Regions from separate parts of the Bacillus sp. ISL-77 genome, predicted to be linked through region 1. Evidence: predicted binding sites of a transcription regulator. Region 1 holds the regulator's gene; each other region holds the start of a gene.
The links. The regulator Rex, encoded in region 1, represses fermentation and respiration genes when NADH is low (regulators of the CRP and FNR family bind a similar motif). The targets are predictions, from matches to a motif close to TTGTGAAATATTTCACAA.
Positions count from the first base shown of each region.

Region 2: J7E77_RS06670 (YwiC-like family protein) is a predicted target of Rex. The motif match lies at 1,659-1,676, and genes of this name have one in related genera.
Region 3: J7E77_RS01685 (polyhydroxyalkanoic acid synthase subunit PhaR) is a predicted target of Rex. The motif match lies at 1,907-1,924, and genes of this name have one in related genera.

Region 1 is NZ_JAGGQY010000093.1:21,225-24,419, reverse strand. Features, by position in the region: gene J7E77_RS28745 (ABC-F family ATP-binding cassette domain-containing protein) at 1-341, opposite strand, end outside; gene moaC (cyclic pyranopterin monophosphate synthase MoaC) at 520-1,017, shown strand; gene J7E77_RS28735 (redox-sensing transcriptional repressor Rex) at 1,054-1,710, shown strand; gene ystJ (NADP-dependent malic enzyme) at 1,870-3,117, shown strand.
Region 2 is NZ_JAGGQY010000018.1:52,295-55,489, forward strand. Features, by position in the region: gene J7E77_RS06665 (Crp/Fnr family transcriptional regulator) at 120-812, shown strand; gene J7E77_RS06670 (YwiC-like family protein) at 874-1,605, opposite strand; gene mobB (molybdopterin-guanine dinucleotide biosynthesis protein B) at 1,930-2,478, opposite strand; gene J7E77_RS06680 (molybdopterin molybdotransferase MoeA) at 2,466-3,195, opposite strand, start outside.
Region 3 is NZ_JAGGQY010000005.1:36,606-39,800, forward strand. Features, by position in the region: gene phaC (class III poly(R)-hydroxyalkanoic acid synthase subunit PhaC) at 1-489, opposite strand, end outside; gene J7E77_RS01680 (3-oxoacyl-ACP reductase) at 570-1,313, opposite strand; gene J7E77_RS01685 (polyhydroxyalkanoic acid synthase subunit PhaR) at 1,402-1,806, opposite strand; gene fabG (3-oxoacyl-[acyl-carrier-protein] reductase) at 2,126-2,860, shown strand.

The sequences.
Region 1 (3,195 bases):
AAAACAAGAGGATCAGCCATTTGTTCTTCAAGTGTGCGGAGTTGTTTTTCCATCAATCGCAGCGGTTCAAAAACCGTCAGCATTTCATCCCATATGGATAATGATGATTCTAACCCAGTATTTTGAGCTAAATAGCCAATCGTCACTTCTTTTGGCTTGATGATTTCTCCGCCATCATGCGACAAGTGTCCGGCTATAATCTTCAACAATGTCGATTTTCCCGCCCCATTGCGTCCAACAAGGGCAACACGGTCCCGAGTTTGTAATTCGAGCTTAATATTCGATAAAATAAGGTCAGCACCATAATATTTTTGTAATTGATTAACCTGTAGCAAAATCATTCTCATTCACCTCTATTACATAGGATTAGTGTACCTTATTCCCGGTATGTCGGCAATAAACTGCTCGCCATATTAGCGGAGTAAGGGTCCTAAATCGACATAAAATGTAATATTTAGTTCAAAGTTTCACACACATATAAGGAAAAATAGTGTATGATTTGATGGGAGGATTTTTTATATGGCAGAATTTACGCATTTTAATGAAGAAGGCAGAGCAAAAATGGTCGACGTCAGTGATAAGCCGGAAACGGCACGTACGGCGCTTGCTCATTCCAGCATTACCGTTAGTAAAGAAATTTATGATAAAATAACTAATAATGAGATGAAGAAGGGCGATGTCTTAGCAGTGGCCCAGGTAGCAGCTGTCATGGCAGCAAAGAAGACATGGGATTTGATTCCAATGTGCCATCCGATTCCATTAACAGGTGTTAATATTTCTTTCTCTTGGGAACAGGATAAGGATGAGAATTATCAATTATATATTGCTGCAGCCGTTAAAACGAAGGGGAACACAGGAGTGGAAATGGAAGCGTTAACAGCCGCATCCGCATGTGCCTTAACAGTTTATGATATGTGTAAAGCCGTTGATAAAGGTATGGTAATTGGACCGACGTATCTTGTCGAAAAAACAGGCGGTAAAAACGGTGATTTTAAAAGAGATGAAAGAGTTAAATAAATTTTTAACTAAACCATTCATGGGGTGTGGGAGATTATGAGTAATGAAACAACGAAAATACCACAGGCGACAGCAAAACGGCTGCCCCTCTATTATCGATTTCTAAAAAACCTGCATAGTTCCGGCAAGCAAAGGGTCTCTTCAGCGGAATTGAGTGAAGCAGTAAAGGTAGACTCAGCAACGATTCGCCGCGACTTTTCCTATTTCGGTGCGTTAGGAAAAAAGGGCTATGGGTATAATGTTAATTACTTAATATCCTTCTTCCGAAAGACCTTAGATCAGGATGAATTAACTAAGGTTGCCTTAATAGGAGTCGGAAATCTTGGGACTGCCTTTTTAAACTATAACTTTTTAAAAAATAATAACACAAAAATAGAATGCGCCTTCGATGTGGATCCCGACAAAATGGGAACCATGATTCGCGAGGTACCCGTTCATCCTATGGATGATTTAGAGAAGGTGTTATCAGAAACTAATATTTCAGTGGCGATATTAACGGTTCCGGCTCCTGCCGCACAAATGATAACCGATCGACTGGTCCAAGCGAATGTAAAAGGGATCTTAAATTTCACTCCGGCAAGGTTAAATGTTCCACCATTAATAAGGGTCCATCATATTGACTTGGCTGTGGAGCTTCAATCGCTAGTCTACTTTTTAAAGCATTATCCAACGGTGGAAATAGATGAAGAATAATTAGTTAATAAGGCTTTCCACAAAATTTGTGGAAAGCCTTTTGTATGATTAAATCCCTGCTTTTTTTAATTACATAATCTATCAAAATATTGACCTATGCACTAAGATTTAGATAGATAAAGTGCAAGCGGTTACTAATTCGGAAAGTGGGGAAATCCAATGTCAATTTTACGAGATGAAGCGTTAAAAATGCATAAGGAGCATCAAGGAAAGGTTGGAATCTATTCAAAGGTTGCAGTACATAATGCAAAAGATTTAAGCCTAGCCTATTCACCTGGTGTGGCAGAGCCATGTTTGGACATTTATGCAGACGAAAATAAAGTCTATGATTATACCTCAAAGGGCAATCTAGTTGCAGTTGTATCCAATGGGACAGCAGTCCTGGGGCTTGGGAACATTGGACCAAAAGCTGCGATGCCTGTGATGGAAGGAAAGGCCGTGTTATTCAAATCATTCGCAGATGTTGATGCTTTTCCCATTTGCTTGGCCACAACTGATACAGACCAGATCGTAGAAACCGTCAAATTGCTAGAACCAACATTTGGCGGAGTGAACTTGGAGGATATTGCTGCGCCGCAATGCTTTGATATTGAAGACCGCCTCCGCAAAGCCTGTGATATTCCTGTTTTTCATGATGACCAGCATGGAACAGCGATTGTAACAGCGGCTGGTTTAATCAACGCATTAAAATTAGCGGATAAAAAAATTGAAGATATTCGTGTTGCAGTAAATGGAGCAGGTGCAGCAGGAGTAGCGATTGTTAAACTTATGCTACATATGGGCGTGAAGGATGTTATTTTATGTGATACAAAAGGAATTATTTATGAAGGCCGCCCGGTTGGAATGAATCGATTCAAAGATGAAATGGCACAAATCACAAATCGCGAGCAAAAACAAGGAACGTTAGCCGATGCGCTTGTTGACGCAGATGTGTTTGTGGGGGTATCAGCAGCTGGGGCCGTTACGAAGGAAATGGTTGGTTCTATGCACCGTGACCCGATAATCTTTGCCATGGCCAACCCGGTACCGGAAATTATGCCGGATGTGGCCAAAGAAGCAGGAGCACTTGTAGTGGGTACAGGACGTTCTGATTTTCCGAACCAGGTTAATAATGTGCTTGCATTCCCAGGAATTTTCCGCGGTGCTTTAGATGTCCGTGCAAAGGAAATCAACGAGGAAATGAAGCTCGCCGCGGTTTATGCAATTGCTGGTTTAATTTCAGAGGATGAGCTCCATGCCGATTATGTCATTCCAGATCCATTTGACCCTCGGGTCGCAGCACAGGTAGCAACCGCGGTTGCGTATACTGCAATGGAAACAGGGGTAGCCCAAAAAATTATCAATGTTGAGGAAATTAAGCAACGCCTATCAGCATTAGCAGAAGCAAAACAACCAGTGCTTGCTTAGGTCGAGTAAAATCTAGCTTTTAAGGGAAGACTACCTCAACCTAGTTGAGGTAGTCTTTCAAATTTTGGAAATTAGGGC
Region 2 (3,195 bases), on a different contig from region 1:
TTGCTAATTATTCTTTGTTAACAATATAATTATAGTATTATCTAGCAAATTAAACCTTGACTGTCATTTTTTAAAATCAAATGAGCATTGAATTCGTACCTTTAAAGGTGGTTATGAGTATGCAGTCAGTAAAAGAAATGCCGGTAACACTGTCCCATCTTTTTGATACCGTTCACCATATAAAAAAAATTGAAAAAGGTACCTTTTTATTTCAAGAAGGATCTGTAGCCGATGAATTGTATATTGTTCAAAGTGGCATTCTTCAAATCAGCAAGATCATCCCTGATGGAAGAGAACTTACGTTAAGAATGTGCTCGCGTGGTGATTTTGTTGGTGAATTAAACTTATTTTCCCCTTCTTCAAGATATTTATTAAGTGCACGTGTTGTCGAGAGTGGTGAAGTTGCCGTTATTATGAAAGACACGCTTGAAGAAAAACTCTCGCAAAATCTGGCACTTTCATTTGAATTCATAAAGTGGATGAGTCAGCAACATCGAAAAACTCAAACTAAGTTTCGTGATTTGGTTCTTCATGGAAAAAAAGGGGCTCTTTATTCCACACTTATTCGAATTACCAATAGTTATGGAATTAAAACCCATAAAGGAATATTAATTGAATTACCACTAACCAATCAAGAGTTAGCCAATTTTTGTGGTACATCAAGAGAAGTAGTAAATCGCTTGTTGAGCGATTTACGAAAGGCCGGTATCCTGTTAATTGATAAAGGAACAATTACTATTCATGATTTAGAGTATTTAAAACGGGAAATTGATTGTGAAGATTGTCCAACCGAAATCTGTAAAGTTGATTAGAATTGCTGCTGGCAAACAACTTAAAATAAAGCAAAAAAATCGGTCATATCGACCGATTTTTTTATTTTAATAAGATTATTTGAATGGCCATGATCGTAAAGAATATAGCTGAATTTATTATTTCGTAAATGCCAATTTGTTTAGGCGATAATGGTTTCCCATAAAATATAATAGCTCTCAGAAGACTTGGGATAAATGCTATTGCAACGATCCAAAATCCAACTCTGAACCACACTGCCACTAAAAGAAAATGGTAAATCCATGAAATCCATTTAAATTGGGTATTCTTCTTCTCCCTAATCATTGTTTTGACATAAAAAGTACAGCCCACAAAAAACAGGACCGAAGTTACAAAGGTGAAAACAAGCGTCTCTATGTTCATAACACCGTGTTCTAAATAACTGCTTGCTAATCCAGCAACTGAAAAGGCAAAAATAGCAGAGAGATCATTCATAAAAGCACGGTCTTGATTTTTGGAAGTAAAGTAAGCATTTATTATAAAAAACGGAATCATTAGAAGACCAAAATAAAAAATAGTTGGTCTTTCCAAAAGTGGATTAAGTAAAAGTAATAGGGATGGAATCATATATACAAGTGTCCATTTAGTATAAAACTGAAGTTTTTTCTTTTTAAATAAAAGAAGCATCGGATAGGTCGCCAAGTATAATAGGAGCCATCCAAAGAAAAATGGAACATGCTTCCACATAAACCCTCCTTCAATGACACCAAGCCAAAAAGGGATGATTAGCATTGCCCATGCACCATGTTGTTTCGGTAAAAATAACTTCATCATTTTCACTCCTCTTCCTTGACTAACCTAAATATAAGCCAGCTTAGCGGAAAAATAAGTGAAACACATCACATAATTACAGTAAAAAAGAAGGACTCCGCCTTCTTTTTGTGACAAAATTGTTTAGGTTAAAATGGAAGTACAGCAAATCTATATCATCTACTAGGTAACTTCAATCATCTCTAGGTCGGTTATCCAATGAGTGATTGCTGTATTTCCATTAAAGACCTATAATTCTATTTTAACAAACATAATATCCCCTAATTTGTATTGTAGAGTATATCCATATTTCTAGCTGTGATAAAAGTAACAGATTTGACAATTTTATTAACTTTTTTGATTAATTTTATGAACAAGCTCCTGAAGTAATTGCTCAATCCAGATTAATGCACCTTCATCGTTGATATGAAAGCTGGGCACATTGATTCTTGATGTGATTTGCTTCTGCATTTCTTCTTTCCAATACACAATTGCAGAAACATTACTTACGGTGTCTAACAAAGAAAGGTCACTTTCATCTCTTAATAGCAGTAACTTCGGGAAGGACTTTAACTTATAGCCTTCGATTAATATTACATCTGGATGAAAGAATTTCATTAACTCGATCTGATCTTCTAGTGATGGATAGAAATTGTCAGCCCGTAACATTAAACTTCCATCTCCTTCAACAATCGAGGCAAGCGCACCTGCATTTAAATGTTTTTCTGTATCTTTCTGCGGCATGGCTGCGAGCCTGCCTCCATGACCATGATGCTTAATTGTAACTGTTTTAAGTCCTTTTTTTACTAAGTCTTCGATCAGTTTGGATGTTATGGTGGTTTTCCCACTATTTTGATAACCAACCACCTGAAAGATGACAGGCTTTACCACGGCCACATACTGCCAACCTGGTCTTCAAGCAGGAGGACATCGACTTCACAACCGGCTGTAAAGCCTCTAGTTCCGCCTGGAAGAATCATCAACGAATTAGCTCCAGAAAGGCTCATTATAATGTTAGACTTGTCAAGTCCACTCGGTTTTGCCTTTAGTCTTCCCGCATCTATAAACGTAGAACTTCGGACAAACCTTGTAAACGGATTGGCTTTAGGAAAATCGACTTCTAAAAGAGCTTGTTCTTTACGAAGGTGAGGTTTTTCTGAAAAAAGCATCCTACGGATAATTGGGCGGGCAAACAATTCAAAGCCTACATAACAAGCCGAAGGATTACCCGAGAGTCCAAAGAGAAGCTTCCCATTGTGCTGTGCAACCGTCGTCACACTTCCAGGGCGCATGGCAACTTTATTAAAGAAAACCTCTGCCCCAAGCTTTTCATAGATAGCAGGCAGATAATCAAAATCCCCAACTGAAACCCCGCCGGTGGTAATTAATAAGTCTACTTCATTTATTGCTTTTTGGACTGCTTCAAAGCAAGTGTCGAATTCATCAGGAAGCTTTCCAAAATAGTGAACAATGGCTCCCGCTCTTTCAATTTGAGCTGCAATCATATGGGAATTACTATTACGAATTTTTCCTGGAACTAAGGCTTCATTTACTTCTAAAAGCTCTGTCCCTGTTGCAAACAAACCAACACGTGGCTTTTTCGCAACGGACACT
Region 3 (3,195 bases), on a different contig from region 1:
TTCAGGGTGTAATGCCGCAAATGCAGACGTGATCGTTCCACCCATGCAATAACCAAGGATCGATACTTCCTCAACATTAGACCTTCTCATTACTTTACGAACGGCACGTGGTATATAGTCCATAATATAATCATCCAGTTTCATATGTCTATCTTCGTAACCTGGTGTACCCCAGTCAAGAAGGTAAACATCAAACCCACGTTCAACCAAAAATTCTATTAAACTACCACCTTTGGTTAGATCCAATATATAGGGTTTATTAATTAGAGCATAAACAAGTAGAAGTGGAATTTTATGCTTTTTTGGGTGATCAGATATATACCGATAGAGCTTCGTTTTATTTCTTGTCCAAACTACTTCCTTCGGTGTAGGTGCTACTTCGGGTTCGGCATCGGTCGTTAACACTTGAGATGCCCTCATTACACGTTGGTACATCTCTTGATACTTTTGAGGTGTAGCCTCTAGCATCTCATTCCATTCTTTTAGCATTTGAGCGTTAATGATTGTTCACTCCTTACATGATTTATTTACTCTTTTAATATATAAAGAAGTTTGTACATTCATGACACTTACATGTAAAGTCCACCGTTAATATTTAATTGCTGACCAGTAATATAGTCACCATCTTTACATAGGAAAACAACACCACGAGCGATTTCTTCTGGTTTGCCTAGGCGTTTTTGTGGTACTTTTTCAACGATTCCTGCAAGAACTTTTTCAGGAATGGCTTGGACCATCTCGGTTCCAATAAATCCTGGGCAAATCGCATTAACTGTTACTTTACTTCTAGCAAGTTCAAGAGCGAGAGATTTAGTGTATCCAATTAGTCCTGCTTTTGCGGCAGCATAGTTTGTTTGTCCAAACCCGCCAGCTTGCCCAATAATGGACGAAATGTTGATGATGCGGCCTGCATCAGATTCAAGAAGATAAGGTAATGCTGCAGATGTATTATTGTAAACACTGTTTAAATTAACATCGATTACCTTTCTCCAATCTTCTTCGGTCAATTTTTTGAACGTGCTGTCTCTTGTAATTCCTGCATTATTAATTAAGATATCTAATTTGCCATAATGGTTGATGGTTTCTTGTACAAGGTATGCTGCTTCATTACTTTCTGAAACATCTGCTTGTACTGCGTATGCCTCTCCACCAAATTCATTGATTTCTGCGACTACTTTATCTGCTAGTTCTTTGCGAATATTATAGTTAATGACAACTTTCGCGCCATTTTTAGCTAGTTCCAATGCAATCGATGCACCGATTCCTCTGCTTCCGCCTGTTACGATTGCTACTTTATCTTTTAATTCTGTCATTGTTGTCCACCCCATCTATTATAGTTGTAAAAATAATCTTGATAGTTTACTAAATTACTTGGTTTTACATGCATTATGTAATGCGTTTCTATTTCGTTTTTTCTGGTGTTTTTAATAAATTAAGGATTTGATTCATTTTATTATCCAAACTCTTCATATCCTTTTTTAAATTCGACAATTCTGTATTAAATGACTCCTGATCTCCAGAGTTGTCAAATTTCTCTTCCAATCTTTCTTCTAAATCATCAACTTTTGCATCGACATTAACAATCAGCGAAGAAATGCTAGCAATGTCATTTCGAGTTGGAACATTCATAAATTCTAAATACTTTACCGTTGATTCATCAATCATTTTTTTTAATTGAAGATTCATCTCCAAAACCTGACCCATTCCTTGAGACGGGAAATCATTGCTTACTTTCTCATCGAATAACTTACTGGAATGTGAATAAAGATCCTTCCACATCTCATAAAAATTAAAATCTGTGCTCATTTTTTTTCCTCCTTTGTTTTGTTGACCTATCCATCATACTAACTTCATCGAAATTTTAAAAGGTGAAAGATTAAAAATTATTAAAATACATTTCATCATTTTTTGACAAATTTCTCACTTTCTTGCGAATTGTAAAGTATTTTAACAAGAGTGATAATTAGCTATAATCCATCATAATATGGGTAAAAATGGATTTAATTTTGTCCAAAGCCTAGTTTCATCGCCATTTTTTTGTTTTGGATTTCTTTTCTCATTTGCCTAGGGATGCTGATGTTTTGCAGAGGTCTATTCTGAAAAGAAAAAAACGAGGTGATATATTATGGAGTTTAGTAAAAAGGTTGTGTTAATTACAGGTGGTGCACAGGGGATTGGAAAAGAAACGGCTAAACAATTTCTCCAAGAGGGTGCAAATGTCGTCATCTGTGATTATGATGAGTCGGCTGGTAAATCTGCATTAGAAGAATTGAATCATGAAAAAGTAGAATTTTATAAAGTCGATGTAACGGACAGCACCCAGATAGAAGAAATGGTTCAATCCACAATAGGTAAGCATGGCCGAATCGATATCTTAATTAACAATGCCGGAATTACACTTGATGGTTTTTTAACAAAGATGGAGGAATCGGATTGGGAAAGAGTCATTTCTGTCAATCTATCAGGTGTTTTTAAATGCACGAAGGCTGTAGCTCCTAGTATGTTAAAGCAGGGGTCGGGCGTTATTCTAAACGCATCTTCCGTCGTTGGTTTATATGGGAATATTGGTCAAACGAATTATGCTGCGACAAAGGCGGGCGTCATTGGGCTGACGAAAAGCTGGGCAAAAGAATTTGGACCTAAGGGGATCCGAGTCAATGCAGTTGCTCCAGGTTTCATTGAAACAGGTATGACTGCAGCGGTGCCAGATAAGGTGCTTCAATTTATGAAGGAAAAGACTCCGCTTAGGAAGCTTGGCAAACCAGAAGATATTGCCGCAGCGTATGTATTCTTGGCTTCGGATAAGGCGAATTATATTAACGGAACCATCTTAAGTGTGGATGGCGGATTAGTTATTTAGATAATATAGCTGCAAATTGAGGGAGAAAATCATTATTTTCTCCCTTTTTGGTTTATTATGGTAACCGCTATTACTAAATTACTATATTACAATATATGGAGGTTCGGTCATCTCGTTATCATTTTGTCATCTATTCAAATTCAAAAATAGTATAATCTCAAAAACTTTTCTACAAAACTTGTCAATTTATACTAAAGTTCAACAGGATTTTTTTGCCTGTTTTATTTAAAAAATCCAATCTATATATTTACTCCGTATTCACTGTCATTAGTGGATTTTCTCGACCTTTTTTTAAAGCGAATATCTGTTGATAATGTTGGGTTAGATCATTAAAT